Regions from separate parts of the Planococcus antarcticus DSM 14505 genome, predicted to be linked through region 2. Evidence: predicted binding sites of a transcription regulator. Region 2 holds the regulator's gene; each other region holds the start of a gene.

Evidence for each region. The regulator Rex, encoded in region 2, represses fermentation and respiration genes when NADH is low (regulators of the CRP and FNR family bind a similar motif). The targets are predictions, from matches to a motif close to TTGTGAAATATTTCACAA.
Region 1: a site for Rex is predicted at 4,181-4,198, ahead of BBH88_RS05025 (cytochrome ubiquinol oxidase subunit I). Genes of this name have one in related genera too.
Region 3: a site for Rex is predicted at 8,038-8,055, ahead of BBH88_RS14560 (AtpZ/AtpI family protein). Genes of this name have one in related genera too.

The regions. Positions count from the first base shown of each region.
Region 1 is NZ_CP016534.2:1,016,741-1,027,506, forward strand. Features, by position in the region: gene gatA (Asp-tRNA(Asn)/Glu-tRNA(Gln) amidotransferase subunit GatA) at 1-151, shown strand, start outside; gene gatB (Asp-tRNA(Asn)/Glu-tRNA(Gln) amidotransferase subunit GatB) at 148-1,578, shown strand; gene BBH88_RS05010 (thioredoxin family protein) at 2,091-2,651, shown strand; gene BBH88_RS05015 (diacylglycerol kinase) at 2,730-3,644, shown strand; gene BBH88_RS05020 (NUDIX hydrolase) at 3,709-4,137, opposite strand; gene BBH88_RS05025 (cytochrome ubiquinol oxidase subunit I) at 4,342-5,688, shown strand; gene BBH88_RS05030 (cytochrome d ubiquinol oxidase subunit II) at 5,685-6,713, shown strand; gene cydS (cytochrome bd oxidase small subunit CydS family protein) at 6,728-6,838, shown strand; gene rlmD (23S rRNA (uracil(1939)-C(5))-methyltransferase RlmD) at 6,912-8,273, shown strand; gene BBH88_RS05040 (excinuclease ABC subunit UvrA) at 8,503-10,766, shown strand, end outside.
Region 2 is NZ_CP016534.2:565,600-576,365, reverse strand. Features, by position in the region: gene groL (chaperonin GroEL) at 1-211, opposite strand, end outside; gene groES (co-chaperone GroES) at 243-527, opposite strand; gene BBH88_RS03045 (CPBP family intramembrane glutamic endopeptidase) at 719-1,537, shown strand; gene tatC (twin-arginine translocase subunit TatC) at 1,740-2,498, opposite strand; gene BBH88_RS03035 (twin-arginine translocase TatA/TatE family subunit) at 2,511-2,705, opposite strand; gene BBH88_RS03030 (redox-sensing transcriptional repressor Rex) at 2,796-3,428, opposite strand; gene BBH88_RS03025 (ABC-F family ATP-binding cassette domain-containing protein) at 3,559-5,493, shown strand; partial or broken gene tsaD (tRNA (adenosine(37)-N6)-threonylcarbamoyltransferase complex transferase subunit TsaD) at 5,871-6,882, opposite strand; gene rimI (ribosomal protein S18-alanine N-acetyltransferase) at 6,889-7,329, opposite strand; partial or broken gene tsaB (tRNA (adenosine(37)-N6)-threonylcarbamoyltransferase complex dimerization subunit type 1 TsaB) at 7,326-8,020, opposite strand; partial or broken gene tsaE (tRNA (adenosine(37)-N6)-threonylcarbamoyltransferase complex ATPase subunit type 1 TsaE) at 8,017-8,467, opposite strand; tRNA gene BBH88_RS02990 (tRNA-Asp) at 9,934-10,006, opposite strand; rRNA gene rrf (5S ribosomal RNA) at 10,017-10,131, opposite strand; rRNA gene BBH88_RS02980 (23S ribosomal RNA) at 10,209-10,766, opposite strand, start outside.
Region 3 is NZ_CP016534.2:2,960,602-2,971,367, reverse strand. Features, by position in the region: gene BBH88_RS14600 (L-threonylcarbamoyladenylate synthase) at 1-492, shown strand, start outside; gene BBH88_RS14595 (low molecular weight protein arginine phosphatase) at 514-942, shown strand; gene rpiB (ribose 5-phosphate isomerase B) at 1,095-1,532, shown strand; gene BBH88_RS14585 (TIGR01440 family protein) at 1,545-2,129, shown strand; gene glyA (serine hydroxymethyltransferase) at 2,116-3,351, shown strand; gene BBH88_RS14575 (EAL domain-containing protein) at 3,635-5,809, shown strand; gene upp (uracil phosphoribosyltransferase) at 6,080-6,709, shown strand; gene wecB (non-hydrolyzing UDP-N-acetylglucosamine 2-epimerase) at 6,729-7,847, shown strand; gene BBH88_RS14560 (AtpZ/AtpI family protein) at 8,208-8,429, shown strand; gene BBH88_RS14555 (ATP synthase subunit I) at 8,433-8,804, shown strand; gene atpB (F0F1 ATP synthase subunit A) at 8,832-9,542, shown strand; gene atpE (F0F1 ATP synthase subunit C) at 9,601-9,825, shown strand; gene atpF (F0F1 ATP synthase subunit B) at 9,989-10,510, shown strand; gene BBH88_RS14535 (F0F1 ATP synthase subunit delta) at 10,507-10,766, shown strand, end outside.

The DNA of each region.
Region 1 (10,766 bases), 450 kb from region 2:
ATGTGGATTTAACAATGGATTACCGCTTGGCTTGCAAATTATCGGGAAATATTTTGACGAAGAAACGGTATATCGTGTGGCTGACGTTTTTGAACAAGCAACCGATTTCCATAAAAAAACTCCTCAAACATGGGAGGGAGCAGCACAATGAATTTCGAAACAATCATCGGGCTTGAAGTCCACGTTGAATTAAAAACAGAATCGAAAATGTTTTCCCCAGCACCGGCTCACTTTGGTGCGGAACCGAATACCAATACTAACGTTATTGACCTTGGCTATCCTGGTGTTTTGCCAGTAGTTAATAAAACTGCAGTGGACTGGGCAATGAGAGCGGCGCTAGCGTTAAACTGTGAAATTACGCGCCATACGAAATTTGATCGCAAAAACTATTTCTATCCAGACAATCCGAAAGCTTATCAGATTTCACAATTTGATCAACCAATCGGCGAACATGGCTGGATTGAAATCGAGATAAAAGGCGAGAAAAAACGCATCGGTATTACACGTCTTCATATGGAAGAAGATGCAGGGAAATTGACGCATACGGATAAAGGTTATTCGCTAGTTGACTATAACCGTCAAGGAACGCCATTGATCGAAATCGTTTCGGAGCCAGATATTCGTACAGCTGATGAAGCGTATGCTTATCTTGAAAAAATCAAAGCGATTATTCAATACACAGGCGTTTCAGACGTACGTATGGAAGAAGGGTCATTGCGTTGCGACGCGAACATCTCGCTTCGTCCATTCGGTCAAGACCAATTCGGTACGAAAACGGAATTGAAAAACTTGAATTCATTCAACTTTGTTCGTAAAGGTATCGAGCACGAACAAGTTCGTCAGGAACAAGTTCTCTTGTCAGGTGGGACCATCGAGCAAGAGACACGCCGCTACGACGAATCGACAGGAAAAACTTTGTTGATGCGCATTAAAGAAGGATCTGACGATTACCGTTACTTCCCAGAGCCAGATTTAGTCGACATTGTCATTGATGATGCTTGGCTTGAACGTGTTCGATCTGAAATTCCTGAATTGCCGGATGCTCGGAAAGCTCGCTATGTTTCAGAGCTTGGCATGTCTTCCTACGACGCCATGGTTTTAACACTCGCAAAACCAATTTCCGACTTCTTTGAAGCGACGGTAATTGCTGGTGCTGACGCCAAACTAGCTTCCAACTGGTTGATGGGTGAAGTATCCGCTTATCTGAATGCTGAGCAAAAAGAGCTGGAAGAAACAAAATTGACACCTGAAGGTTTGGCTGGCATGATCAAGCTGATTTCTGACGGCACAATTTCGTCTAAAATCGCTAAGAAAGTATTCAAGGAATTGATTGAAAAAGGCGGCGACGCGAACGATATCGTCAAAGCAAAAGGGCTTGTTCAGATCTCGGATGAAAACACATTGCGTGAATTTGTCGCAGCAGCACTCGACAACAACCCACGATCGATTGAAGACTTCAAAAACGGCAAAGACCGCGCAATCGGTTTCCTTGTCGGGCAAATCATGAAGCAAACAAAAGGGCAGGCAAATCCGCCATTGCTCAACAAAATCCTTCTTGATGAGATTGCAAAGAGATAAGAAGATTTTTAAATAGACGAAAGGATGGCCCGTTATGGGCCATCCTTTTTTATGAGCTGTAGTGAAGGCGTGTTGAAGTTTTAAAATGCACCGACCTAGCTCGCGCCAAAAGCAAAGCCCACTTGTCTTTCGGCTCCGCTTAGTCCGTGGGCGCGACGATCTTTAAGAGATTTTTGATAAATAAGGCAGTCAAACTGTATTGATAGTTATGTAAGTAGTTAGCAGTGTAGCTAGAACCACATAGTGGGAACTAAGTTTAGACTGGAGTCGTCTTTAAAACGATAGTCATTTGTTCCCTACACGCTGCTACAAGTAACCGTTTCTGAATCTTAGCCTTGAAGACTTTGCTGCACAACAGTAAACTGGTAATAAAGACAAATTTGGGCAATGGAATGTGTTCGATTAATCATTGGCTGTATGTGAATCTAACTGTTTTTAAGCGAGTAAAACTGCTGCTTGAAGAGTTAGAAGACTAATATAGCGATAAAGTAGGAAAAAGGAGACGTGATCGTATGATGACCGAGCAGCAGTATTTTGAAACAGGCATTACCTTGGAAAGTTATATGGCTCAAATGGAGTCGAACCAGCAAAAGTCCTACAGCATCTACGAAAAGTTTGAACTTCCAGAAGATCCGGAGTTTATGGCCTTGTTGAAAGATAAAAAACCCCATATTTTAGTTATCACCGAAGATTGGTGCGGAGATGCCATGATGAACAATGCCATCCTGCGAAAAATCACTGATGCGGCTGATTTAGAGGTTCATTGCGTATACCGGGATGAAAACCTCGAATTAATGGATCGTTACTTGACGAACAGCGGGCGTTCAATTCCAAAATACATCATCCTTTCAGAAGACGGCAATGTCCTTGGTGACTGGGGTCCAAGAGCACCTAAAGTGCAGAAGTTTGTCGATGATAAAAAATTGATGCTTCCCGAGAAGGACGATCCGCAATACGAGCTTCACATGAAAACGGTTATTGGTGAAATTTCGGACGGTTTTGTCTATAATAATGATTTTTGGCAAATTGTTTACGAAGATTTGCGCCAGGCATTTGAAAAAGCGTTAAAATAGAGAGCATGCTTATCCATAAGGAAAGCTCTGGCAACTGCCGAGATGTCCTTTACAGAAAGTCCAGAAAGGCTGAATCCCATGAAACGTGCACGTATTATTTACAATCCAACTTCGGGCCGAGAGTTGTTCCGGAAACACCTGCCCGAAGTTTTGGAGAAAATGGAGAAGGCCGGCTACGAAACATCCTGTCATGCGACCACTTGTGAAGGCGATGCCATTCAGGCAGCGTCGTTTGCTGTTGAGCGAAAGTTCGATTTAGTGATAGCTGTCGGTGGAGACGGTACATTAAATGAAGTTGTTTCGGGAATCGCTAAATTTGAAGATCGCCCTAAAGTTGGCCTAATCCCGATGGGGACGACCAATGACTTTGCCCGTGCTGTTCACATTCCGCGTGATATTACGAAAGCGGTCGATATTATCCTAAAAGGGAATTCTGTCCCCGTAGATATCGGTCTGATGAACGATGATCGCTATTTTATCAATATTGCAGGCGGAGGCAGACTCACAGAGTTGACCTATGAGGTGCCGAGTAAATTGAAAACGGTACTTGGCCAAATGGCTTATTATTTGAAGGGCATTGAGATGATTCCTTCAATCCGATCTTCACGTGTTCGGATTGAATACGACGGACAGGTTTTCGATGACAGTGCGATGATGTTTTTGATCGGATTGACCAACTCGGTTGGAGGCTTTGAGAGATTGGCACCGGATGCCAGCATTAATGACGGCAAGTTTACTTTATTGATTTTGAAAGAACTCAATATGGCAGAGTTTATTCGCGTGGCTTCTTTAGCTTTGCGTGGGGAGCATTTATCAGATCCCCATGTGATTTATGCAAAGGCCAGTAAAATTACAGTAACCACGCAAGAGCGGGTACTGTTGAATTTGGATGGGGAATACGGCGGTGTGCTACCGGCCGTATTCGAAAACCTGGCTGGCCATATTGAAATGTATGTGCCGATTGATTTTGTAAACGAAAAAGATCACAAATAAAAAGCTGGAAAATGGAATCACTCCATTTTCCAGCTTTTTATTTGCAGCGACCAGAGCCAGCTGCTCAAAGAAGTTCGATTGCCTTGTCTTGCTCTTCTGCTAGTTGCGGCAGATTTTTGATGGGCTCCCACCGGAACAACAATGTCATACCGTTGTCTCGGCCATGGCTTTTGATGGTATGTTCAAACTGCTCAATCGGTTTACCCGTGTATTCAAAATGAAAGATATTCCGCTCGTAGGCTTTGTCTTGATGTTCAGGATAATACGTATACTTATGGATTTTCCCGATGAAGTCGATAACTTCGCGCGGCAATCCTGTTTCTTCTTTTACTTCTCTGTATAAGGCATCGATCAAGAGCTCATCGTCTTCAATCGTCCCACCTGGTACTTGCAGTCCAACTTCCGGTTCACCTTTGTATTCAAATACAAGCAATTCACGATTTTCTTCATCGCCTCTTGTGATGTATGCAAATACTTTCCGCTTTGTTCTCACGATGTCTCACCCTTTTTCTTTATTCTCTACAGAATACTAAAAATTGAGAAAAATTTCAATTCTTTTCGCTTTATCTCTGTCACAGCTTATTCAAAGTTTGGCATAAAAACAAGGCTTGGGAAGCGTTTTGGAAAGTGGGTTTGATGTACAATAAGAACAAGAGTCACAGTGAATCACACGCTTTAACAAAAGGAGACGAGTAGATTGGAATTTCAAGACCCGGCTTTTCTGAGTCGCATTCTAACGTTATTGACTTTATCATTCCATATTCTTTACGCAACGATAGGCGTAGGTGTCCCTCTCATGATCATGATCGCCCAATGGGTAGGCATCAAGAAAAAAGACGAACATTATATTTTACTGGCTCGCCGTTGGGCCAGAGGATTTGTTATCACGGTTGCAGTAGGTGTTGTAACCGGTACGGCGATCGGCTTACAGTTATCGCTGCTATGGCCGAACTTCATGCAATTGGCAGGAAATGTAATTGCTCTGCCATTGTTTATGGAAGTTTTCGCATTTTTCTTCGAAGCCATCTTTCTGGGGATTTATCTCTATACATGGGATCGCTTTGAAGATCAGCGGAAGCATTTTCTGTTGCTTATTCCGGTTGCGCTTGGTGCAGCCGCATCTTCTGTTTTTATTACAATCGTTAACGCCTTTATGAACCAGCCGCAGGGCTTTGAAATACTGAATGGTGAAATGGTCAATGTCAGTCCGCTACTGGCTATGTTCAGTCCGGCAGTGCCGACGAAAGTGGCGCACGTTATGGCCACTGCGTTCATGACCAGTGCATTTGTATTAGCTTCCATTGCAGCGCTTCGCATGTTAGGCGGTTCCAACCATATTTACCATAAGAAAGCTTTGTTCCTAACCATGAAGCTGGGACTGGTATTTGCTATTGCTACAGCTTTAATCGGCGACTTTTCAGGTAAATATTTGGCAGAGTACCAGCCGGAAAAACTGGCAGCTGCAGAATGGCATTTTGAAACTGAAGAAAATGCAGGCTTGGTTATGTTTGGTATTTTAGATGGCGAAGAGGTCAAGTATGCCATCAGAATTCCTTACGCGTTGAGTATTCTGGCGCACAGCAATCCGTTTGCTGAAGTTACCGGACTAAATGAATTCCCAGAAGATGAAATACCGCCGCTGTGGATCCATTATCTTTTCGATACGATGGTGACCATTGGCATGTGGCTGGCATTCTTCTCGTTTGTCTATGTAGTTGCTGCTTTCCGCAACTGGTCGTTCATTCGAAAAAGATGGTTCCGCTGGCTCATAGTAGCGGGAGGACCATTGGCGCTCATCGCTATTGAAGCCGGGTGGTGGTTCACGGAAGTGGGACGCCAGCCTTGGATTCTCAGAGGTCATATGAAGGTAAGCGAAGGAGCGACCACCAGCGGCAATGTGGATCTGATGATTGTTTTGTTCGCCGGCTTATATCTTATTCTGGGTATCGGTACGGTTGTTGTTCTGACAAGAATGTATAGGCGCAACCCGGTTGAAAATGAATTAGCAGAACGCGAACGCGGCAAAGGCGGTGAAGAAGAATGACTCTAGAAATTATTGGGATTTCTGTTTTATGGTTATTTCTGTTTTTATACGTCATCGTGGCGTCGATCGATTTCGGTGCCGGCTTCTTTAATGCTTATAGCTCTTTTGTCGGCAAGCAACATATCTTAACAGGCGTTATTCAGCGTTACTTATCTCCAGTTTGGGAAGTGACCAATGTCTTCTTTGTTTTCTTCTTTGTTGGGATCATCGGGTTTTTCCCGAAAACCGCTTTTTATTACGGTACGACTTTATTAGTACCAGCGAGTATCGCCTTGATTTTGTTGGCGATTCGCGGTTCCTATTACGCGTTTGCAACGTACGGAGCTAAAATCAACCACAGAGGCTATATTTATATGTACGGCTTGTCCGGACTTTTGCTGCCGGCTGCTTTGTCGCCGGTGCTTGCCATGTCTGAAGGTGGCTTTATCCTAATGGATAATGGCCAGCCTTATCTGGATTACTGGGCCTTGTTCACGAGCCCACTGACATGGAGTATTGTGGTGTTAAGCTTAACAGCAGTCCTTTACATCTCGGCTACGTTCCTGACCTGGTATTCGGCTAAAGCCGGTGACGCCAAAGCTACCCATTTAATGCGCAAATATTCGTTGATTTGGGCGGGACCTGCCATTATCACGGCTACCGGCATTATCTACGAACTGCGCGGCCATAATCCGGAGCATTACGCGCGTATTCTTGACTTGTGGTGGATATTCGCTGTTTCGTTCTTGTTGTTTGCCGGTACGGTTTACCTGATCTGGAAAAAACGTCATTACGGATGGGCTTTCATTTTGTTGATAGGTCAGTTCTTTACAGCGTTCTTCGCGTACGGTGCTTCTCATTATCCATATTTACTGTATCCGTATTTGACGATTTACGACAGCTTTACAAATGAAGCCATGGCAATTGCATTGATCATTGCATTTATTGCAGGACTGTTCTTATTGTTGCCGTCGCTCTACTTATTGTTCCGTCTGTTCTTGTTCGATAAGGATTACATCGAAGGAAAATCGGATTACCACGCATAGAGGAGGCACTACCCATGCAGGATTTCATGATATTTTATGCACCATTTCTGGTTTTGTTCGGAGCCATTATTTTTGGTTTCTGGTTCTCGCTAAAAGATGGTCCCGTTACGAAAGACCGGGAATAAGAGCGCGTGCAGGCTTTTGCCTGCCGCGTTTTTTTGTTGTATGATAGGTAAATGTGAAATGGAGTGAATATTTTTGAAACCAGTAAACAAAAATGACCGAATAACAGTCCATGTAGAAGACTTGACGCACGATGGTGCAGGTGTAGCAAAAGTTGACGGCTACCCGTTATTCATCCCAGGCGCTTTACCGGGAGAAGATGTCTTAGTTCATGTGCTGAAAACCTTGAAATCATATGGCTTTGCAAAGTTGATTGAAATACAGCAAGCCTCACCGTTCCGTGTGGATGCCCCGTGTCCGGTTTTTGATACGTGTGGAGGCTGCCAGATACAGCACTTATCCTACGAAGGGCAAATGACCTTTAAACAGAAGTTGGTGCGCGATGCTATCACACGGATAGGCAAATTGCCGGACGTGCCAGTGCATCCAGTGAAAGGCATGGAACATCCGTGGCGTTACCGCAATAAATCTCAGATCCCATTTGGCACGCAAGATGGCAAAGTTGTAGCTGGATTTTATCAGCCGCGGTCGCATGATATTGCAGATACAGATACATGTTTGATTCAAACGCCTGAAGCGGATGCTATTATGGTCGCTTTGAAAAAGAACTTGATTGAGATGGGCATTGAACCTTATGAAGAAGCGACACACCGTGGCATGCTCCGCCATGTAGTGGTCCGAAAAGCCCGCGCTACTGGAGAAATTATGGTGGTGCTGGTGACTAAGAAAAAGAAATTCCCTCAAGCGGCTCGCGCCATTGAATTGATTCAAGCAACAGTCCCTGAAGTTACGTCGATTGTCCAGAACATCAACAGTGAGAAAACCAATGTTATTTTTGGCGAAGAGACGTTGACGCTGTGGGGCAAAGATGTCATAGAAGATCGAATTGGAGACGTTCGATTTGAAATTTCCGCGCGTTCTTTTTACCAAATCAATCCTGAACAAACAGAAGTTCTTTACGGACAGGCGCTTGAATATGCTCAGTTGACGGGTGAGGAAACTGTCATCGATGCGTATTGCGGCATTGGTACGATTTCGCTATTTCTTGCACAGCAAGCTAAATTTGTTATGGGTGTTGAAATTGTGCCACAAGCCATTGAAGATGCAAAACGCAATGCGGAGTTGAACGGCTTAGCCAATACATTGTTCGAAGCAGGACCTGCCGAACAGGTCATTCCCCGCTGGTACAAAGAAGGCAAGAAGGCTGACGTGTTAGTGGTTGACCCTCCGCGTAAGGGCTGTGATGAGCAGTTGCTACGGACTATTCTCAAACAGCGTCCGACACGTGTTGTCTATGTGTCTTGCAACCCGGCAACATTGGCGCGTGATTTGCGTATATTAGAAGACGGCGGCTACAGCACCAAAGAAGTGCAGCCTGTCGACATGTTCCCACAGTCCACACATGTGGAATGTGTAGCACATTTGGAACTAAGATAAAAATTAAAGCCTACTTCCAATTGGAAATAGGCTCTTTTTTAGAGGGAAACTTGTACTTGGTAGATAAATCAATCGGAGGCATCATATCCGAAAGATGAAAATCACTATGATTAGTAATCTTGTGCAAGAACAATTATTCCTATTCTTGTTAGTGTGAGTTTCAGTAAAATAGGGAATCATTAAGTAGCAAGAGAATTCCTCGGTTGAGTTGAAAAAGGAGGATGACAAAATGACTGATAAAAAAGATGAAATCATTTTGAGAGGACTTCAAGAAAATAATTTAAAAAATATAGATTTAAACATCCCAAAAGAGAAAATTAATGTTTTTACCGGTCTTTCAGGGTCAGGGAAAAGCTCAGTGGTGTTTGATACATTAGCAACGGAAAGCAGAAGGCAAATGACATTGAATTACCCTCTTTATGTTAGACATCAAATGCCGAGGTACGAAAGACCTCATGCTAACTTGATGCAACACTTAAGTCCAGTTGTCGTTGTGGAACAGAAACCAATAAGAGGAAATTCCCGCTCAACTATTGGCACTTATATGGATATTGATCCATTGATCCGACTGTTGTTCTCAAGAATCGGCAGTCCATCGATCGGTTCAGCCACTGAATTTTCGAGTGATAGTTCTTTCGGTAAATGCCCAGAATGTAGTGGTTACGGAGAAGTCATTGCACCTGATATAACAAAAATAATCGATGACACGAAATCACTCAGAGAATCCGCAGTGAAATTTAAACCGCTATCTCCTTCAGGGTGGCAAGGCAGATGGATGGTGGATGGCGGATTATTTGATCCTGACACACCCATTAAAGATTTCTCAAAAGAAAAGTATAATCTTTTAGTATATGGACCACCGGAAGGCGAGCGGGCATTTGCTACTTATTATACAAAAGACGGCTCTCAGGACTACGAATGGGATGGAATAATTCCGAGATTTGTACGTCTTTACATTAATAGAGATGTCTCTAAGCTAAAAAAAACGTCTCAAGAAGATGTCTTAGCTATGTCTACACACACATTATGCCCGACCTGTGAAGGTTCGGGATTAAATCCCAAAGTACTAGAATGCAAAATTAACGGCTTTAATATCGCACATTACGACCATTTGGAGCTGACAGAACTGCTGGTTGAACTGGCAAAAATAAAAGATCCTATCGGAAAATCAATTGCACAGCAAGTGTATCCAAATGTAAAACAACTTGTTGATTTGGGATTGGGTTATTTAAGTCTCACTAGAAAAATGGGTACTTTATCTGGCGGGGAAGCGCAACGAGTGAAAATTGCGCGTCATTTAGGCAGCAGCTTAAATAACATTACCTATATTTTTGATGAACCCAGTGCGGGACTTCATCCACAAGAAATAGAGATGTTAACTCAAATGTTGGAAAGCTTGCGAGATAACTACAATACCGTAGTCGTCATCGAACATAATTTAGCTGTAATAAAAACAGCAGATGAAATAATAGAGATGGGTCCAGGAGCGGGCGTGAGTGGTGGAGAAGTGGTTTATCAAGGCGAACAAGAAGGGTTAAAAGTAGCCTCAGCCATAACCACTTTAGATCATAAACTCGCAATCAATAAAAACCCCAGAAAAGTAGAAAGCCGGTTCTCGATACAAAATGCCTCCGATAACAACTTGAAAAATATAAACGTGGAAATTCCAAAAAATGTTTTGGTTTCTGTGTGTGGCGTTTCAGGTTCCGGCAAAAGCTCTTTACTATTTGGCGCATTTTTAGAGAGGTATCCCGAAACAATCTCGGTTAGTCAAGGCGGCATCGGAACTTCCAGCCGTTCGACACTCGCTACTTATATGGGAATTATGAATGACATTCGGTCGATTCTTTCAAAAGAAACGGGACAGCCAGCGGGACTGTTCAGCTTTAATTCGTTGGGGGCGTGTCCTATCTGCGATGGCAAAGGCGTCACCACGCCAGACGTAGCTTTTGCGGATCCAGTGACCGTCACATGTGAGGCTTGTAGAGGTACAAGGTATTCAGATAAAGCATTGTCTTATCGCTATGAAGGAAAAAATATAGTGGAAATTTTAGAACTCACGATCGACGAAACAAATACTTATTTGAAAATGCCAAAAATCATAAGAAAAGTAGATACGTTAAAAGATGTAGGGTTGGGGTATTTGACGTTAGGACAGACGACAAGTTCGCTAAGCGGAGGAGAAGTGCAACGTCTCAAACTGGCCAGCCAACTTAAAAAAGAAGGGCAAATCTATCTGTTAGATGAGCCTTCATTAGGGTTGCATACAAAAGATAATGATCATTTATTAGACGTTTTCCAAAGCCTCGTAAACAAAGGAAACTCTGTAATCATCATCGAACACAATCTAAACTTTATTGCAGCGAGTGACTGGGTAATCGAAATGGGTCCAGGCGGGGGAAAGAAGGGTGGACAACTATTGTTTGAAGGAACACCAGACGAGATGCTGAGCTCAAGCACAGTGACAGCGAAATGGTTAAAAGAAGGTGCGAA
Region 2 (10,766 bases):
TCGCGCCCATGTTTTCAAAAGCATTTTCAAGTTCGATTTCTTTCGCGATCGTCACACCATCATTCGTGATCAACGGTGAACCAAATTTTTTCTCAAGAACTACGTTGCGCCCTTTTGGCCCAAGTGTCACTTTTACTGCATCTGCTAATTTATCTACGCCTTTCAGCATTAAACTGCGTGCATCTTCGCTGAACTTAATATCCTTTGCCATGTTTAGCTTCCTCCTGTGTCGTTGGTTTATTTTAGCCTAAAACTGCTAATATGTCGTTTTCACGTAAAATCAAATATTCTTTGCCTTCATATTTTAATTCAGATCCTGCGTATTTCGAGAAGATGACGCGGTCGCCAGCTTGCACGTCCAATTCTGTGCGCTGCCCGTTTTCACGGATAAGTCCATTTCCTACAGCGATCACATGGCCCTCCTGCGGTTTTTCTTGTGCGGATCCCGGTAAGACTATACCGCTTGACGTTTTTTCTTCCGCTTCGATGAGCTCAATAATTACACGATCTCCTAGTGGTCTTAACAATTGAAACACCCTCCTCAAATTATCTACATGTTCTCGCTTAGCACTCTCAACCTCTGAGTGCTAACCCATTAACAAGTTTAATAAAATCTTCTGTCTTTTGCAAGCAGGAACCATCATGATTTTGATTTCTTTGCGGTTATTCTCGGAAAGCTCTACAATGGAAGGAGCTTAAAAGTGAAAGGAATTACATCATGCCCACCAAACGAAAAACTTTCATAGACAACTTTTTAAAAAATGGCAGTCCGTCCAAACCAAAAGCCAAAAAAGATACCGGCTATCGTCCAAAATTCAAAGGCAAAAAAACACCGCTGTATGTGTTATTGATTTTCATTGCCGCACAGCTTTCACCGATTTTGTTTATCGCGCCTACCTTGAGTTACTTTCAGGGGCAGGGTATGGACCGCGATGCAGCCGCTGCCGCCACTTCAGGCTGGCTGATTTTCCTGACGATGGGCATTGGTTTTATCATTACGCTGCTCGTCATTTTCCGAGACAAACGCTTTTTTGATATTTGGAAAGGCACAAAATCTTCTTTACTGATGTCTATTGTCTGGGGCTTTCTCGGCTTCTTGCTCTTATTAATTGGGCAATCGATCGCCGCTTTAATTGAAATGAATCTTCTTGGCATTGAACCCGGTTCTGAAAACACAGCTTCATTAGTGAATATCGCTGAAGCTGTTCCGCTCGCTATCGTTTCCATCGTATTATTTGGCCCGATTCTTGAAGAATTGGTTTTCCGCCGCGTGCTGTTCGGTTCGCTTAACCAAACCACCAACTTCTTTTTCGCGACAGCCATCAGTGCCTTAGTGTTCGCTTTGATTCATTTCGACTTTACGCACTTGCTGCTGTATTTCACCACCGGGTTGATCTTGGCGTTCCTTTACCAAAAAACCAAGCGTATTATCACACCCATCATCGCCCATATCTGTTTGAATGGTTATGTGATGCTCATTCAGCTCAATATGGATAAAATTTTGGAGTTCCAAAAACAAATGGAAAACCTACAGTAGGAAAAGCGGAAACGGCCGCTCAGATTCGACAGACATAAGACGAAACGGCGAAGCGCGTTCTTTGCCACTTCGCGCGAAACGTAGAAGTGCCTGTCAAAGCTAGGCACTGCATTTGGCTTATGTCCTGAGAATTTGACCGTCGGAATCTGGACAATCAAAAAGCCTCTCCCCGAATCAATTCGGGAAAAGGCTTTTTGTTGTTCTATGGCTGTTGCTGCTCTTCGATGATTTGCTGCTGCTCCGCTTTCAGGAACTTGCGGTAGCCAATTTTGGCGATGATGACACTAAACTCGTATAGTATGATCAACGGCAAGGTCACAATCATATGCGAGACGATGTCCGGCGGGGTAATAAACGCCGCAACGATTACTAATCCGAGATATGAAAACTTGCGGTACTTCGTCATCAGCATCGGCGTAATAATGCCGAGCCTCGTTAGAAACAGCATCAGTACCGGCAGCTGAAAAATCAAACCGAACGGCAACGTGATCTGGAACAGAAACTGGAAATACTCATTGATACCGATGGTTTCCTGTATATCCATATTATCAGAGATGTTCAACATAAATCCGATGACGTAAGGAAACAGGATCAAATATGCAAACGCAATCCCCCCCAAAAACAACAGTAGGGAAAACGGAATATAGCTTAATGTCGCTCTCCGCTCCTTATCGAGAAGACCTGGGCTGATGAACGCCCAAAACTGATACATGATTAAAGGGGACGTGATGATCAACGCTAAAATCATCGTTACTTGCATAAAGATTTTCAGTGGATCGGTAATTTTAAATGCGTTTAAGGTAAGATTTTTCGCTTCTTCCGTATATTGCAGATACTGGATCAGCGGCTGGGAAAGAAAAAAGCTGACAATAAGCGCCAATATAAAGAAAACGACTAGAATGGTCAGCCGTTTTCTCAATTCAACTATATGTTCAACTAACGTCATATCTTTTTCGGTCATCGGACAAACATCCTAACGTATTTCCTTTTGCTCATCTTTCTTTTTCAAATCTACTTTATCGTCGTCATCGTCCACAAGTCCTTTTGTAGCATTTTTGAACTCACGCAAAGACGAACCAAACGCTTTTCCAAGTTCCGGCAACTTTTTCGGACCGAAAACAATCAAAGCAACAACACCGATTATGATTATACTCATTGGACCTGGCATACGTGGCACCTCCTGTATTATGGCTTTATTCTACATCATTCGAGCGCGTTTGGCTATTTGGAAAGAGCTTGAAAATGTGAAGGTTTTAAGTCAATGCTGCTTAATCTGGTAAATCAAGGTCTGCAATTCTACCGACAAATCGATGGTCTGGACACGAATATGATCGGGCACCGAAATACGCACGGGCGTAAAATTCAAAATCCCCTTGATATCAGTCTTTGCCAAGCGGTCTGTCACTTCCTGTGCCGATCGTGACGGCACAGTCAAAATGACCAACTCTACGCCGTACTCTTTGATTTTCTCTTCGATTTTGTCTGGATGATACGTATCGATCTCGCTGATTTTTTCGCCTTCTACCGGACTGTTCGAGTCAAATGCCACAATAATTTTCGTATTGTGGTTTCGGTGGAAATTATATTTTAGAAATGCACTGCCCAATCCTCCGACGCCGATTAGTGCCACATTTGTAGCTTCGTCCTGATCGAGGGTCTTTCGAAAAAACAGCAGCAGCTCCTTAACGTCATAGCCATATCCTTTTTTGCCAAGCGCGCCCAAATGTGAAAAATCGCGACGGATAGTGGCCGAATCAATTTTCATCGCTTCACTCAATTCTTGCGAGGAAATCCGTATCTGTCCAGCGTTCGCAAAATTTTGAAGAAAACGGTAATACAACGGCAGCCTTTTAGTCGTGGCTTGCGGAATTTTAGATGTCTCGTGTAACATACGCTTGCATCCTCCTGAGGTGTTGTCAAATCGCTTTCATCTTACATTAGGAGCCTTGATATGTAAAGGCTTGTCCAATTGCGAACAAGCGCCCCATCAGCTACACTTAAAGAGAATAGAGGTGACCTACATGATTGTCTTGCAAGTAAATCAAGTCCATAAATCATTTGGTGCGGAAGAGATTCTGTCAGGCGTCAAATTGGAAGTCCAGCACCGTGACCGCGTAGCATTGGTAGGCCGCAACGGCGCGGGAAAATCCACGTTACTGAAAATCATAGCCGGTGAAATGTCCTATGACAACGGAGATATCAGCATGCCGAAAGATTTGACAATCGGCTATCTGGAACAGCAGAGCAATTTGGAATCAGAAGCCACTGTTTGGGATGAAATGATGACGATTTTCCATCATTTCCGTGAACAGGAGGCAAAACTTCGCCTGCTGGAAGCACAGATGGCCGAACCTGACATATACAATAACCCCGCAGAAAACGATAAAGTTATGAAAGAGTACGACTTGTTGCAGCATGATTTCAAGGATGCGGGCGGCTATCAGTATGAAGCGGATACAAGAGCCATCCTGCACGGCATGAAATTCTATCCGGAGGACTTCGGTAAGAAAGTGACGTCTTTATCCGGTGGCCAGAAAACGCGCTTGATGCTTGCCAAGCATTTGCTCAGCAAGCCGCAGCTGTTAATTCTCGATGAACCGACCAACCACTTGGATATCGAAACCCTAAGCTGGTTGGAAAACTACTTGAAGAATTATCCAGGTGCGTTACTGATTGTTTCCCATGACCGCTATTTCCTCGACCAGGTCGTGACGTTGGTTTACGAAGTTTCCCGTCATCGCGTTAAAAAATATAACGGCAATTACAGCCGCTACCTGGATGAAAAAGCTAAGCAATACGAATTGGATCAAAAGCAGTTCGAGAAACAGCAGGGTGAGAAAGCCAAGCTCGAAGATTACGTCCAGCGCAACCTGGCACGGGCTTCAACGACCAAAATGGCGCAAAGCCGCAGAAAGACCCTACAGAAAACCGATTGGATGGAAGCCCCGGATGGCAGTGAAAAATCAGCCAGCTTCGGCTTCACTATCGGCAAGCAGAGTGGCAATGACGTCTTGAACGTTCAGTCATTGGAAATCGGCTATAGCAATAAGCCGGTTTCTGAGAATATTTCACTGAAGCTGTACCGACAGGAAAGCCTAGCGCTGGTCGGTCCAAACGGCGTCGGCAAATCGACTTTGCTGAAAACTCTCATAAAAGAACTGAAACCGCTCGAAGGCGACGTCCATTACGGAACCGGTATTCAGTTTGGCTACTACGACCAAGAGCAGGCCAATTTAAAAGGCAATAAGCTGGTACTAAACGAATTATGGGACGATTACCCTCTTATCAACGAGAAAGACATACGCGGCATCCTAGGGCGTTTTCTGTTTACCGGCGATGATGTGCTGAAACCCGTCTCTACATTATCTGGCGGTGAGAAGGCACGTGTTGCACTGGCAAAACTCATGATGCAAAAAGCTAATGTCCTACTACTTGATGAGCCAACCAACCATTTGGACCTCGACAGTAAGGAAGTGCTCGAAAATGCCTTATTGGATTATCCGGGTACCTTGCTTTTTGTATCGCATGATCGCTATTTTATGAACCGGATCGCTTCGAAAGTCGTTGAACTTACACGGGATGGCACGACCGAATACTTGGGTGACTATGATTATTATATAGAGAAAAAGCTGGAAATCGCTGAATTGAAAGCTCTTGATGAAGCTGGTATAGTTGCCGAAGTAAAAACAGCTGCAGCCGTATCCACTTCGCAGATTGATAAAGAGGCCAAAAAGCTGGAACGCCAGCTCATCCGCCAGTCGGAAGAAGTTGAACAGGACATGGAGAAGCTAGATCAGCAAATTGTCGAAATCGAAGAGCAATTGTGCGAACCAGAAATCTTCCAGGACCACGAGCGGGTATTGCCGCTCCAAAATCAATTGGAAAGACTGAAAGCAAGTCACGAAGAAACGATGACCCAATGGCTTGAACTCCAGGAAAAAATTGAAAATATTTGATTTTATCCGGCTATTTTATAGCCGGTTTTTTTATGGCTATATATAGGTCAATAGGAATTCGCAAAATATTTATTTCCACAGATTTCTCCACAATCCTTCGCTTGTCTAATCAACTATCAACAGACTTTTCCACATTGTCCACAGCCCGAATAAAAGTTGCCCACATAGTTTTCCACTTTCAAGCACACAATATATAGAATATCCTCTATTTCACCCTTAGTTATAACAGTTTATTCACAAATTGTGCATAAGTACAAATGTTCTCTATTGACAGAACGAGTATGCATCGTTTCATGAAAGTCTGAATTTTATGTAAAAAAGAGCAAGTAATTTCACACATTTCAGAGCTCCTGAAATGATGAAATTACTTGCTTCTATTAAATCCATGATGTTAAAGGCATACCTGGACGACCATTCATGGCCATGTTTCCATAAAGCCCTTTTTATACATAACAGTTCCTGCCGCCGCAATCATTGCTGCGTTATCGGTACACAAAGACAAAGAAGGAATATAAAACGGAATCCCTTTTTCCGTAAATGCTGTTTTCAGCGAGTATCGCAATCCTTTATTTGCGGCAACTCCGCCCGCTGCAATTACTTGACGAGCTTTGTACTCTTCAGCCGCACGCATCGTTTTACCCGTAACCACTTCTATCACGCTATTCTGGAATCCGGCAGCTATGTGTTCAGGAGCTACTTTTTCTCCACGCTGCGCCGCATTATGCATATAGTTTAATACTGAGGATTTCAATCCACTAAAGCTGAAGTCATAAGACCCTTCTCTAGCCAAATCCGTGGAAATGCTATTGCTTTGTCACTGGCATGTGCCATCGGTCATATGTGGACTCCTGGATAAGGCAAGTTTAACGTCCGAGCGACTTTATCATACGCTTCTCCCGCAGCATCGTCTCGCGTTTCTCCTATCACAGTAAAATCTCCGTGTTCTTTCATGTAAATCAATTCCGTATGGCCCCTGAAATAACCAAGGCAAGGAGAGGAAACTCCATTTCCTGTTCCAACCGGTTCGCATAAATATGGCCCGCAATATGATGAACGCCGACCAAAGGCAGGTGATGCGCGAAGGCAAAGGCTTTTGCTGCATTGACCCCAATTAGTAACGCCCCAACCAGACCTGGACCTTCAGTTACTGCTACTGCATCTAGTTGATGCGTTCCATTCCGCCAACTGTAAAGCTTCTTCAATAACCAAAGTGATTTGCTCCACATGATGCCTTGAAGCAATCTCCGGGACCACACCGCCAAAACGTTTATGGCTCTCGATTTGTGAAGCCACAACATTAGAGATAATGTCGGTTCCATTTTTAACGATGGACGCTGCCGTTTCATCACAGCTCGTCTCAATTCCCAATATATAAATATCTTTATTCATCAAAGTTCACCACATCACTATGGCATCTTCGTAATTGTCCGTATAATACCGCTTACGGATGCCTCCATTTTTAAAACCTAATTTCCGGTAAAGATTTTGCGCTACTATATTGCTGACGCGGGCTTCCAATGTCATCAGAACTGCGCCATGCGCCTTCGCTGTGTCGATGGTAGCTTGCATCAGACCACCACCCAGTTTTTTTCCGCGCTGATCAGGATGGATAGCGATATTCGTGACATGCGCTTCATCCATCACCAGCCACATTCCACAGTATCCAACGATGCCTTCATCTGTTTCAGCAATCACATAATACGCATGCTCATTGCTAGTCATTTCATGGTAAAAAGCATCTTTGGTCCAAGCTAAGGTAAATGATAAACTTTCTATTTCGTAGACTTCTTCGATGTCCGCAGTCGTCATTTTTCTGTATCTTACTGCTTCATTCATAAGTTGTGACCTTCTTGAGCTTTATTGTAATTGGCTTCCGCTTCCGTGATTCGGCGGTATTCAGGAACGGCGTGATGAACATCGCTTTCCTTAGATTCCTGTGCCAGCAAAATTAGATTTGACGCACGCGGCAGCCGGTTCTGGATGCTACTCCATCGAGCCGCCTCACCCAATACCTCAATGATTAGTGCTTCGTGCAATGCCGCATCAACCCCGTGAACAGCACAGGGCGATCGAGTTCTTTCACCTTCAAAAGAAATTCCCTCACATCACTATGCTGATCAGCAAGTACTGGCTCCAAATCAATCCCCTCATACAATCCAATAAAGGCCGTACCGCGGCGAGCATCCATAATCGGGCAAACGAGCCCATCAAACCCCTGTCCATTCGCAGCAAGCACTTTTAAGCTAGAAACAGGATGAAGTGGAATTTTCAGCGACCAAGCCAATGTTTTCGCAATGGTTAAACCGATGCGGACGCCTGTATAAGAACCAGGACCTTCTGCTACTGCAATGTGGGTCAGATCGGCAGGCAACACTTTGGCTTTTTTCATCATTTCTTCTATCGCCGGCATTGCTGTTAACGAGTGATTGATTTTCAAATTAGACGTTTCTTCTATTAAGACCATGCCATCCTCAATCAGCGCAATAGCTAATGGAGAATTCGAGGTGTCGATTCCAAGATAGATCATAAGTTTAGCTCCCTGCAAAGATTTTCATAGCGTCTGCCAATCGGATAAAGGACCATCTTGCGCCCTTGCTCAGACTGTCGGTTAATTGTAATTTCTAGGCGTTCTTTTGGCAGGTACTCTTCTATAAATGTTGCCCATTCAATTACAGACCGCTTCACTGCTGAAAAACTCATCAAATCCGATGTCTTCGTCACTGTTCTCAAGACGGTAGACATCAAAATGATTCAAATCCAGGCGTCCCGAATATTGCTTTAAAATTGTGAAGGTTGGGCTATTTACCATCCGTTGAATTCCAAGGCCTTTTGCTAAGCCTTTCGTGAAGGTTGTTTTTCCCGCACCTAAGTCTCCTTCCAGCGTTAGCAAATCCCGCGGCTCCAATAATTCTGCTAGAGTGACCGCAAAAGCTTCAGTTTCCTCGGGTGAATTCAGCATAATTGTATACATCATTTTTTTAGTCACCTCTATTGAGTCTTTACATAGTTTAGCGAAATTGTTGTAGTAAATCAAAATATATCGTTTTTTCTGATGGCAGGTTTTGTCATTCTTTAACATTTCCCGAAAAGAGTCGCATCTTCAAGCAGGTGAAGAGCAAAGCCCAGCGCTAAGAGGGAGATGAATATCGCTTGGTGCAAACTTAAACTGTCTTTCTTTTTCCAATTGAGAACTAATCAAGAGAACAGAAGCGAGGCGAAAGGATATAGCCTACAAATTCCACTCTACCTACATCCGAACAAGAAGCATAAGTGGCCAAAACCTTCTGCCGTGTTTGTGTTGGCTTTGACTTGATGTTAGTTGAGTAAATAAAGACATGTAAAAATTAAAAATCACAAGGAGCTGTTAAACCAATAGAAGTTTCCAACGTCTGACAAACGCAAGACCGCACTTGACTCGCTCAAGGAAGCGGACAGCCTAGCACTGCCCAAATGAGTCTGCAAAAAGCCTATCCCAACTTCTTTTTGGGGCGTACAAAGTTTTCACATTTCACAAACCCGAAAGATCAAACATTCTTTCACAACGAATAGGGTGAACGGAAATAGTACGCTTTTGGTTCGTCAGATCAAATGTAACCAACACTGAGAGATTCCGCCTCACCACCCCAAGGCACGTCCAGTTCCATCACTGCCGCGGGAAATATCACATTTCCATCTTGCCTGGGCATGAGCACACGCCAGTTTTGAAAGAAATAATTCAAATCGTTGGATTGAATCGCCTTGAAGAGTTGGTTTGTCGAGAGCGAATAGGATGAAAAAGCCAATTACCCCGGTTTCCACCAACAAACAGTAGCAAAGCTGGCAACAGAGCAACACATCTTTGTCCTGCAGAACAAAAGGACTCGCCCGTTGGCACCTGCAATGGGTGCAAGTTGCTCTTCTGCATGATCAACTAGCGGAAAGACTTCCTGCACAAAGCATTGAAAAGAATAGTTCTTGCTACGATTGCATCGTAATTGAAGAATTCAACATGACAGGCCTGACGTAAGCCTATCATTTCGGTAAAAGCATGTAGAGTGTTCACCATATTTTTCCACAACCAATTAGCAGACCGAGGCAAATGGCTGATCACAAGCAGCAAAGATGCCCCTTCGACAAAGAGGGTTGGAACTCTCGGCGCGTTGAAAGCACAGCTCGCTCTTTTGGAACGTATATTTTTGAGATTGTTTATTTGTTTCTGGCAGGGACTCGAACGCCCATCAACATCAAAACGAAGGCATCCTACTGTTGGGAATGTCCTAATAACCAACCTCTTGGAACACAAGGGTTAGCTCAGTCTGTTTTCGTTGGCTACCAAAAGCAACAATAAGTCGAGAAGCCCCACTTCAAGCAACAGGTATGAAGGGAGTTAGGTAGTAGATAGTTTACTGAAGAACAAAAAAAATAAACACAGCAAGGTCGCTGTGTTCATCATCAAAATTACGGTCCCGACCGGGATCGAACCGGCGATCTCCTGCGTGACAGGCAGGCATGTTAACCGCTACACCACGGGACCAAAAAAAATAGACCAGCGACGTCTTACTCTCACAGGGGGAAACCCCAACTACCATCAGCGCAAAAGAGCTTAACTGCCGTGTTCGGGATGGGAACGGGTGTGGCCTCTTTGCCATCATCACTGGACTATTTGGTTGAGTGCTTGTTCACTCAAAACTGGATAAACGACATTGACCCATTGAAATTCCTTCATGATACATTATTTGGTTAAGTCCTCGATCGATTAGTATTCGTCAGCTGCACGTGTCGCCACGCTTCACCTCGAACCTATCTACCTCATCGTCTTTGAGGGATCTTACTTGCTTGCGCAATGGGAAATCTCATCTTGAGGGGGGCTTCGTGCTTAGATGCTTTCAGCACTTATCCGGCCACACATAGCTACCCAGCGATGCCCTTGGCAGAACAACTGGTACACCAGCGGTGTGTCCATCCCGGTCCTCTCGTACTAAGGACAGCTCCTCTCAAATTTCCTGCGCCCGCGACGGATAGGGACCGAACTGTCTCACGACGTTCTGAACCCAGCTCGCGTACCGCTTTAATGGGCGAACAGCCCAACCCTTGGGACCGACTACAGCCCAGGATGCGATGAGCCGACATCGAGGTGCCAAACCTCCCGTCGATGTGGACTCTTGGGGAGATAAGCCTGTTATCCCCGGGGTAGCTTTTATCCGTTGAGCGATGGCCCTTCCATGCGGAACCACCGGATCACTAAGCCCGTCTTTCGACCCTGCTCGACCTGTACGTCTCGCAGTCAAGCTCCC
Region 3 (10,766 bases), 1.4 Mb from region 2:
AGAATCCCGTTAATTTTGGACGGGGGAGCTACAGAAATTGGCATTGAATCGACAGTGCTCGATACGACCTGCGAGCCGCCAGTTATTCTGCGTCCAGGAAAGATTTCGAAAGAACAGATTGAGGAAGTAATCGGAACGGTCCGATCATCTTCTCAAAACAAAACTAGCGTGCCCAAGTCGCCGGGAATGAAATATACGCATTATGCGCCTGCTGCTCCACTGTATTTGATTGAAAACGAAGCGGGCTTGATCGAAAAAGCGATTGAGTACGTTCAGAAAAAAGGAAAGCGCGTAGCTGTCATTAGTGAAACCGAATACCCGACAGCCGACTTTAATTTTCCGCTTTCAATGGAAACCCTTTATGCCAGTTTGCGGAAATGCGATTCAACAGATGCCGACCTGATTCTGGCTTCAGTTGAGAACGGCATGCAGTCTAACGATGCGTTGATGAACAGACTCGAAAAAGCGGCGGACCATAAGTGGTTCAGCTGATTTGTTGAAGGAGGGTGGAGCATGAAGATTCTTTTTGTTTGTACAGGCAATACATGCCGGAGCCCGATGGCTGAAGCTATCTTATCAGCCAGAAATCTACCTGAAATCGAAGCGCGTTCTGCTGGTATATTTGCAGAAACAGCGCCTCTTTCCAAAAACGCGCAAACCGTATTGGTTCAACAGCAAATTTCTTTCGCACATGCGTCAAAGCCGCTCGATACCCAAGATATGCAGTGGGCAGAATTGATTTTGACTATGACCTATTCGCATAAAATGACGCTTTTGCAAGCTTTCCCTGAAGCAGCAACCAAACTATTTACGCTGAAGGAATTTACAGACGGATCGGCAGAGGATATCAGTGATCCCTATGGCGGCCCACTGGAACTTTATGAACAGACATTTCAAGAACTCAAGCTTTTAGTTGACAAATTAATCGAAAAAATGACATAAGTCAAAAAGACAGACAAGCCTCTCGAGGGTTTGTCTGTCTTTTTTGCGTAAAAATGTTAGAATTGATTAAAAGCGTGATGAACATTCGGCACGATTCGACTATGGCGCTTTTGCTGATTGATAAATTTGATTTCAAGAAAAGAGGGTATATCATGAGAGTGGCAATTTCATCAGATCACGGCGGCAATAACTTGCGCAAAGAAATCGTTAACCTAATGAACGAGATTGGTATTGAATATCAGGATTTTGGTCCGCATACAGACGATTCAGTAGATTATCCGGATTATGCAAAACCAGTTGCTGATCGGGTAGCGAGTGGCGAGTTTGATCGTGGTATTCTGATTTGCGGAACAGGCATCGGCATGTCCATCTCAGCAAATAAAGTCAAAGGCATCCGTTGTGCACTTGTGCATGACGTGTTCAGCGCAAAAGCAACGAGAGAACATAACGATTCTAATATCTTGGCAATGGGGGAGCGCGTCATCGGCCCGGGGCTTGCGCGTGAAATTGCTCAAACATGGCTGACAGAAGAATTTGAAGGCGGCAGACACGAAAAACGCATTCAAAAAATTACGGACCTCGAAAAATAAGGAGGAGTCGATATGCAAACATTATGGCAATTGCAACTTGAAGAGGTTTTAAGCGAATTAGAGCAACAGATCGAATTCAGGAAAGGCCAAGTGTTTGTAGTCGGCTGTTCGACATCAGAAGTAGCAGGGAAACGCATTGGAACAGGCGGCGGACTTGATATTGCAGAAGGCCTGTTTGAACCTTTAGAGAAATTCGCGGCACGCCATCACCTGTTTCTGGCTTTTCAAGGCTGTGAGCATATTAACCGTGCATTGACTATAGAGCGGCGGGCAGCCGAGAAATATGGCTGGGAACCGGTTTCTGTAATTCCAGTCGCAAAAGCTGGCGGTTCGATGAGTGCGTATGCATTCAGCAATATGGCTGATCCGGTTGTGGTGGAAGAAATTCAGGCTCATGCAGGGATTGATATTGGACAAACGATGATAGGCATGCATTTGAAAAGAGTTGCCGTTCCGTTGCGAACTTCTGTTAAACTAGTAGGTGAAGCGATTGTAGCGTCTGCCACTACACGGCCGAAGTTGATTGGCGGTGAACGTGCGAGCTACAATCGCGAGCTTGTTCAATCACGGGAGGGATATACAGATGGAATTGATTAAGGCGCAAGACCCAGCAGTATATGAAGCGATGAATGCAGAGAAAGAAAGACAAGAAGCGAATATCGAATTGATCGCATCTGAAAACTTTGTCTCACAAGCAGTTATGGACGCACAAGGATCAGTATTGACGAACAAATACGCGGAAGGCTACCCTGGCAAACGTTATTATGGCGGTTGCGAGTTTGTTGACGTTGTTGAAAATATTGCACGCGACCGTCTGAAAGAAATTTTTGGTGCGGAGCATGCAAATGTTCAACCGCATTCTGGATCACAGGCCAATATGGCTGTTTACACAGCGATTCTGGAAAAAGGCGATACCGTTCTTGGGATGAACTTGAACCATGGTGGGCACTTGACGCATGGCAGTAAAGTAAACTTTAGCGGTATGCAGTATAATTTCGTTGAGTACGGAGTCACAGAAGAAGAGCAATTGATCGATTACGAAGCAGTACGTCAGGCAGCCTTAGAACACAAGCCGAAAATGATCGTTGCTGGGGCAAGTGCATATTCACGTCAATTGGATTTCGCAAAATTCCGTGAAATTGCGGATGAAGTGGGAGCCTATCTGATGGTCGATATGGCCCATATTGCAGGTCTTGTTGCAACTGGAGCCCATTCCAATCCTGTCCCTCATGCCCATTTTGTTACATCGACCACGCATAAGACACTTCGTGGACCACGCGGCGGATTGATTCTATGCAACGCGGAATTTGCGAAAAAAATCGATAAAACCATATTCCCAGGAATTCAAGGCGGGCCGCTTATGCACGTGATTGCAGCGAAAGCTATTGCATTCGGCGAAGTGCTAGAGCCGGAATTTAAAACCTATATTGAACAAGTCGTTAAAAATGCCCATGCACTTTCTGAAGGCTTGATCGCTGAAGGTGTCAATATCGTTTCAGGCGGTACAGATAACCATTTACTGCTACTGGATCTTCGTTCGTTAAACTTAACAGGGAAAGTCGCAGAGCACGTACTCGATGAAGTCGGTATTACGACAAACAAAAATACCATTCCTTTCGATCCGGAAAGCCCATTTGTGACTTCCGGCATCCGTTTGGGAACTGCTGCTGTCACATCCCGCGGATTTAAAGAAGCGGAAATGAAGGAAATTGCTTCCATCATGGCGATGCTTCTAAAAAATCCAGAAGATGAAACCGTGAAAAAAGACGCTGCAGAACGGACAGCCAACTTGACTACAGCGCATCCATTATATAAATAAGTTCATACAGCTGCCGAGTAATAATGCTTAGCAGCTGTATTTTACACTACAAAAGTTAGAATGAAGCATTAGCTTTTTCAAGCTATATTTAGAAGGAAAAGGCTAAAAAAACTGCTTCAAGCGGATGCTTTTGGCACCACAGCAAGTGGGTCATTCTTTCTGCGGCATAGCTGAGCTAGTTTGCGAAATATCAGACGCAGAATAATATCCGTTACAGATAACTAGTTCGACATATACAATTGCTTATAAATACATAGGAATCTTAACAGGAGGTACGTTTCGTATGCACACGCATGAACTAAAGAAAGATAAGAAAGCAATCATGGAGTGGCTGCGCCGTCTCGGTGTTGAGTTCCATACATCGTTTTTAGTCATAAATTCGGAAATGGAAGATCAGCCTGTTGTCTATGCCAACGCCGCCTTTTATAAAATGATCGGCTATAGTGAAGCTGAAACGCTAGGAAGAAATGGGCGCTTTCTACACGGTGAAAAAACAGCTAAACAAGCAAGTGATAAAATACGTGCCTGCGTGGATGCCGGCGAAAGTGGCATAGTTGAAATTGTTAATTACCGAAAAAATGGCACACCTTTTTGGAATGAAATAACAATTCAACCTTTGTCATTTCCAGAAAGAAATTTTAAATTCACCTTGATGCTACAGCACGATATTACTGATCGCAAACGCGCGGAAGCCTTAATTAAGCTCCAAAAAGAGACCTATACGGGAATTGAAAGAGGCTATATGCTGAGTGTGCTTTTGCAAAATATCTGCCATACCGCCGAATCGTTCTTCATCGACGGAGCTAAGTGTACAGTTTTATTAATTGATGAAACAGAGCTTTACAAGATAGGTGCGGCAAATTCCATGCCAAAAGGCTTTTTGGATGCAATCAGCGGTCTTGAAGTAGAAGAAGATATTGGAGGTTGTGGAGCGGCATTTCATAGACGGCAACCCGTGATTACAGAGGATATGAGTACGGATTATCTATGGCGAAATCATCAGCAATTGGTAAAGGATTATGAGCTGGTATCAAGCTGGTCTATCCCGATAATGAGCGTTGAAGGAACGCCGATCGGTACGTTCGGAATTTACTTTCCTTTACCATCATCACCCCATGAAACAGATTTGGCGTTCATGGAAGAAATCGCATCGATTGCTTCATTGACGATCAAGTATTCTCAGCAACAGGAAGAAATTCTGCGGCTCGCCTATATAGATGAGAATACGGAGTTGCCAAATCGAAATTATTTCAGAAATGAAATCATTGAATTGCTCAAGGAAAAACGAGAAGGCTTTGTCGCCTTTATTTCAACAGATGAATACGTCACAGTAGTTGATCAATACGGCCATAGCTCAGGGGATACAATTATAAGTGAAATTGGTAAACGGTTGATGCTGTCACAAAATTCTTCGGAGGGCTTGATTGCTCGGTTTTCAGATTCGACATTGGCAATGTACAGCATGACGCCTTTCACGAAAATTCCGGAATATTTAGAGCATTTACTGCATGGATTGGTTGAACCGATCGTTGTCGGAGATTTGGAATTATTCCTGACTTTAAAAATGGGAGTAGCGATTGTGACACCTCACCAGGAGGATTCAGAAGAATTGATTCGCTGTGCAGACAGTGCGCTGTCTCAAGCAAAGCTCCGGACAGGCGAATCTATCTGTTATTTTGAGAGTGAACATGACGAGTTCATGATGAAAGATCTGCGTGTGGCCAACGAATTGAGCGCAGCGCTTAGACGCAACGAAGTTGGTGTTCATCTGCAGCCAAAAGTCGATTTAGCAACGGGCAAGATTTTAAGCTTTGAAGCGCTTGCTCGTTGGACTTCACCCGATCTTGGTATCATTCCACCGGATGTCTTTATTCCAGCAGCTGAAAAAAACGGCAAGATTCGTCTATTGGAGCAGAATGTCTTGCAGCATGTACTGAAATGGCAGAAAAAAAGAAAAGATCAAGGCTTGGAACTTCGCCAAGTAGCGATCAATATATCAGCAGATCATTTTTTCCATCATTCGTTTGTTCCACATCTGATGGATAAGACTGCGGAGTATGGCATTGATCCGCAATGGATCCAATTGGAAATTACTGAGCGGATTGGCTTTGTCGATATCGAGACGGCCAATAAAGTTTTCAAGCACTTGAAACATTGCGGCTTTACGACGTCAATTGATGATTTTGGGACAGGCTACTCATCACTTAGCTACCTGCAGAAGTTGCCTGTCGAAGAACTGAAAATTGACCGCTCATTTATTTCGAATATGAATGAGCCGGGAACATTAGCAATTATCCGAACCATTATCCAGCTTGCGGAAAACTTAAATGTGCGTGCAGTAGCAGAAGGGATAGAAACAGAAAGGGATCGACAGACATTGTTGGCTCTCGGCTGCAAAGTGGGGCAAGGGTATTTGTTCTACAAGCCGATGCCCCTTAATGACGCTAATTTATTATAAGAAAATCCGAGGGTTTTTTTGTAATACTGTTACTTTTACATGGCGCTTGGTCTGTTTTTTCTACAGCAGCTGCACGACCATGCAGTGGATATCGCTTCGGTTTTAAGGAGCTAAAGAAAAAAATCGGGGAAATACTTCCCGATTTTTTTCTTTGGAGAAATAAACTATAGGTGAAAATAACTGAATAATGCCAAAGCGGGATCTGACAACTTGGGTCATGGATTTTCTGTTATACTATTTAAGATAATATTTGAAAAGGAGAGATTGGCCGTGGGAAAAGTATACGTTTTTGATCATCCACTGATTCAGCATAAACTGACATACATCCGTGACAAGTCTACAGGCACAAAAGAGTTTCGCGAATTAGTTGATGAAATTGCTACATTGATGGCATTTGAAATCACGCGCGATTTGCCTCTAGAGGAAATCGAAGTGGAGACGCCGGTTCAATTGGCGAAATCGAAAGTCCTTGCCGGGAAAAAATTGGGCGTTGTGCCGATTTTACGTGCAGGCATTGGGATGGTCGATGGAATTTTAAAATTGATTCCAGCCGCTAAAGTCGGACACATCGGTTTATACCGTGATCCAGTTACGCTTCAGCCGGTCGAGTATTATTTAAAACTGCCATCCGATGTACAGGAGCGGGACTTCATTGTTGTTGATCCTATGCTTGCTACAGGCGGATCTGCAATCGAAGCAGTCAACTCTATGAAAAAACGTGGTGCTACAAAAATTCGTTTTATGTGTATCATTGCTGCTCCAGAAGGTGTGGAAGCTCTTCAAAAAGCACATCCCGATGTGGATATCTATATTGCAGCATTAGATGAGAAATTGAATGAAAAAGGATACATTGTACCAGGTCTTGGGGATGCTGGGGACCGATTATTCGGAACAAAATAAGAGAGCGAGGTAAATCAGCTTGACGAAAAAATGGAAAGTAATGACGATATTTGGTACGCGGCCTGAAGCCATTAAAATGGCGCCGCTTGTTTTAGAACTTCAAAAACATCCAGACACCATCGAACCATTGGTAACGGTGACTGCGCAACACCGGGAAATGCTGGACCAAGTGCTGGAGACATTCCAAATCACGCCTGATTTCGATCTGAACATTATGAAAGATCGCCAGACTTTGACCGATGTAACGATGCGCGCGATGGAAGGTCTTGATACAGTCATGAAAGAAGCCAAACCGGACATCGTCTTGGTGCATGGTGATACAACGACAACTTTCGCTGCTAGTCTTGCCGCCTTTTATAACCAAGTTGCCATTGGACATGTGGAAGCGGGCTTGCGTACGCACAATAAATACTCGCCGTATCCTGAAGAAATGAACCGTCAATTGACGGGGGTCATGGCGGATATTCATTTTTCACCAACTGAAAAATCAGCTCAAAATCTGCTCGACGAAAACAAAAAAGAAGAAACAATTTATATTACAGGAAATACAGCAATCGATGCACTGCAGACAACGGTGCGTGAAACGTATTCGCATCCAATTTTGGAGAAAATCGGTACGGATCGTATGATTCTTTTGACGGCACATCGCCGTGAAAATTTAGGGCAGCCGATGCGTAATATGTTCCGTGCCATCAAACGCTTAATCGAAGAGCATGACGATATTCAAGTAGTTTACCCGGTACATATGAATCCAGCAGTACGTGAAGTAGCGGATGAAGTATTGGGCCGTGATCCGCGTATCCATTTGATTGAACCGCTGGAAGTTCTAGATTTCCATAACTTTGCGGCTCGTTCGTTCTTTATTCTGACTGATTCAGGTGGAATACAGGAGGAAGCGCCTTCACTTGGCAAGCCAGTGCTGGTCTTGCGTGATACGACTGAGCGCCCTGAAGGCATCAGTGCAGGAACCCTAAAGCTTGCGGGAACAGACGAAGAGACGATTTACGGCATGGCTAAGGAATTGTTGACGGATGAAGCAGCCTACAAAGCGATGTCCCAAGCATCTAATCCATACGGAGACGGTAAAGCATCTGCCCGGATCGTCGAAGCTCTGCACACTTATTTTTCGAAGTTGTAGAAGAGTAGATGGTAAATTTCACTTTTCAAGTTGTCTAGTTACATCGGCTAGCTCCTCGGGGTCTTAAGTCAGCCTGGCTGTGCGGCGAAGAACGCCGCTTCGCCATTCTGCCTTAAGCCCGTCGGAGCTAAAATAGCCGATTTCACTTTTCTTGTTAAAGTTTGTCGACTATATGTCGGAGGGAAATCGCTTGTGAAGTTTTTCACTTCTACTAATTGACATGATTTTACCCCTATTGTATGCTTACAAAGGGTATGCATGAGAAGGTTTTCTTACATAGATTATGTGGTCTTAGAAGCCTGATGCGACTGCTCTTTTTGAGGGTGTAATGTCAAATCAACGAAGTTCGAGGGGGGTATCATGCGCCCAACAAAAAGTCCCTTGCAAGCGATGGCAATTTATAGCGCCATCCTATCACAACTTGTTGGGTCCGTGCTCATCGGTACGTTCACAGGTATGTGGCTCGATAGAAAGATCGGAACCGCCCCGTTTTTCATGATCATCTGCCTATTCATAGGCATCACTGCCGGTGTTTGGGCAATGCTTCAGACTGTCCGCAAATTCGAATCAGGAGACAAGTAGAAAATGGATGGACTTCGGGAGATTTATACCAGGCTAAAAAAGATGATTTTCTTCATCTTAGCGTTCTACGTTATTGGTTGGGGGTTTACCTCTTATCAAGAAGTGTTCGCGGGTCTCATAATCGGAACTTTGTTCGGCATTTACAACATGTGGATTCTGGTTCGTCGGATGGAGAAATTCGACCGTGCGGTGGCTGAAGGCTCGAAAGTTCGTTCGCTTGGAACGGCATTACGGTTTGCATCAGGTGTTGCGGCTGTGGCGATTGCTATTTTATTCGCAGAGCACATTCACTTGGTCAGTACGGTAATTGGGTTGATGGTCCCTTATGCTCTGTTATTGACAGAGCGGATTGTTTATCACGTGAAACACCATTAACAATGTGGAAAGAGAGGTGAAACTATCGTGGAACATGGCGCTCCTATGCTCAAGGTGTTCGGGATCTGGTTCAATCTATCAAACGTTATGATGCTACTTGTAGCCGCTCTTATCGTCTTCCTTATTGCTTTTATCGCTACACGGAATTTGCAGCTCAAACCGACGGGCATGCAGAACTTCATGGAATGGATCATGGATTTCGTGAAAGGGATAATCAACAGCAATATGGACTGGAGAGATGGTGGCCGATTCCATGTTCTTGGAATCACGCTAATTATGTTCATTTTTGTTTCGAACATGTTAGGTCTTCCATTTGCAATAGTTGTCGAAGGAGACCTTTGGTGGAAATCACCGACAGCAGATCCAACGGTAGCGATGACATTGGCCGCAATGGTACTTATCTTGAGTCATTATTATGGCATCAAGCTCAAAGGGCTCAAAGGATATTCAGCAGGCTACATCAAGCCGATGCCATTCCTATTCCCTTTGAAAGTCATTGAGGAATTCGCAAATACGCTGACACTCGGTCTGCGTCTTTACGGTAACATCTATGCGGGGGAAATCCTGTTGACTTTGTTGGCAGGCCTCGCATCAGCAAGTATTTTCGGATTTGCAGCAGGCATATTGCCAATGATGTTATGGCAAGGGTTCTCGATTTTTATCGGGGCAATCCAAGCGTTTATTTTCGTTATGTTGACGATGGTCTATTTATCGCATAAAGTTGCCGACGACCATTGAGTATAAACTGCTCATCGAGCAAACAAAAAAACAACTATCCTGAGGAGGACACATTACAATGACAGGTTCATTAGGTTTATTAGCAGCAGCAATCGCAGTAGGTTTAGCAGCACTAGGTGCAGGTATTGGTAACGGTCTTATTGTTTCAAAAACAGTTGAAGGTATCGCACGCCAGCCAGAAGCACGCGGCGTTCTACAAACAACAATGTTCATCGGTGTTGCATTGGTTGAGGCATTGCCAATCATCGCTGTAGTTATCGCGTTCATCGTTATGAACCAATAGGTTTTTTATACAAAAAAGTTAAATGGTGGGGATGCTTCGATATGGTTTTCGCCATTTAAACTTGTATGAACCATTTTGCTTTTGAAAATTCATCTTACAACAGATAAAGATCTTACTTATAGAAGAAATTGTATTTTAGGCTCTTGAAGGGAGTGAAACAATCGTGTTTTTTGATCACCTCGTACTCGGTGCAACCGGGGAGTTTTTGAATATTGGAGACATTCTCGTTACACTTGTTATCTTCATTTTACTAATGGTGCTTTTGAAGAAATTCGCATGGGGTCCTTTGATGGGCATAATGCAGCAGCGTGAAGATTTAATCAAGAGTGAAATCGAAACTGCTGAAAACAGCCGTCTAGAATCACATAAGTTGCTTGAAGAGCAGCGCAGCCTTCTTAAAGATGCGCGTACGCAAGCACAAGAAATTGTTGAAAACGCTAAAAAGCACGGCGAAGTTTCGCGTGAGGAAATCATTACAACAGCACGCGCTGAATCTGGTCGCATGAAAGATGCTGCAGTTCAGGAAATTGCTAACGAAAGAGATAAAGCGATTTCGGCTGTTCGTGAAGAAGTTGTGGCATTGTCAATGCTCGCTGCTACGAAAGTGCTTGAAAAAGAAATCTCTGAGGAAGACAACCGCCAGTTGATTAACGAAACGATTGCGAAGGCAGGCGAAGTTCAGTGAGTCAAGTTGCAGAACGCTACGCTCTAGCATTGTTCCAAGTTGCTCAAAAGCACGGATCGTCTTTGGATGTAGAACATGATTTGCGTGAAGTGAAAAAAGTCTTTGAACTGACTCCCGAATTTTACGATTTACTTATTTCTCCAAAACTTTCAGCTGACAAACGAACAAACTTGATCAATGAAGTGTTTAAAGAAGCGAACCCATTTGTGGTAAATACACTTCAATTGATGGCAGAACGCAAACGGATGAACGAAAT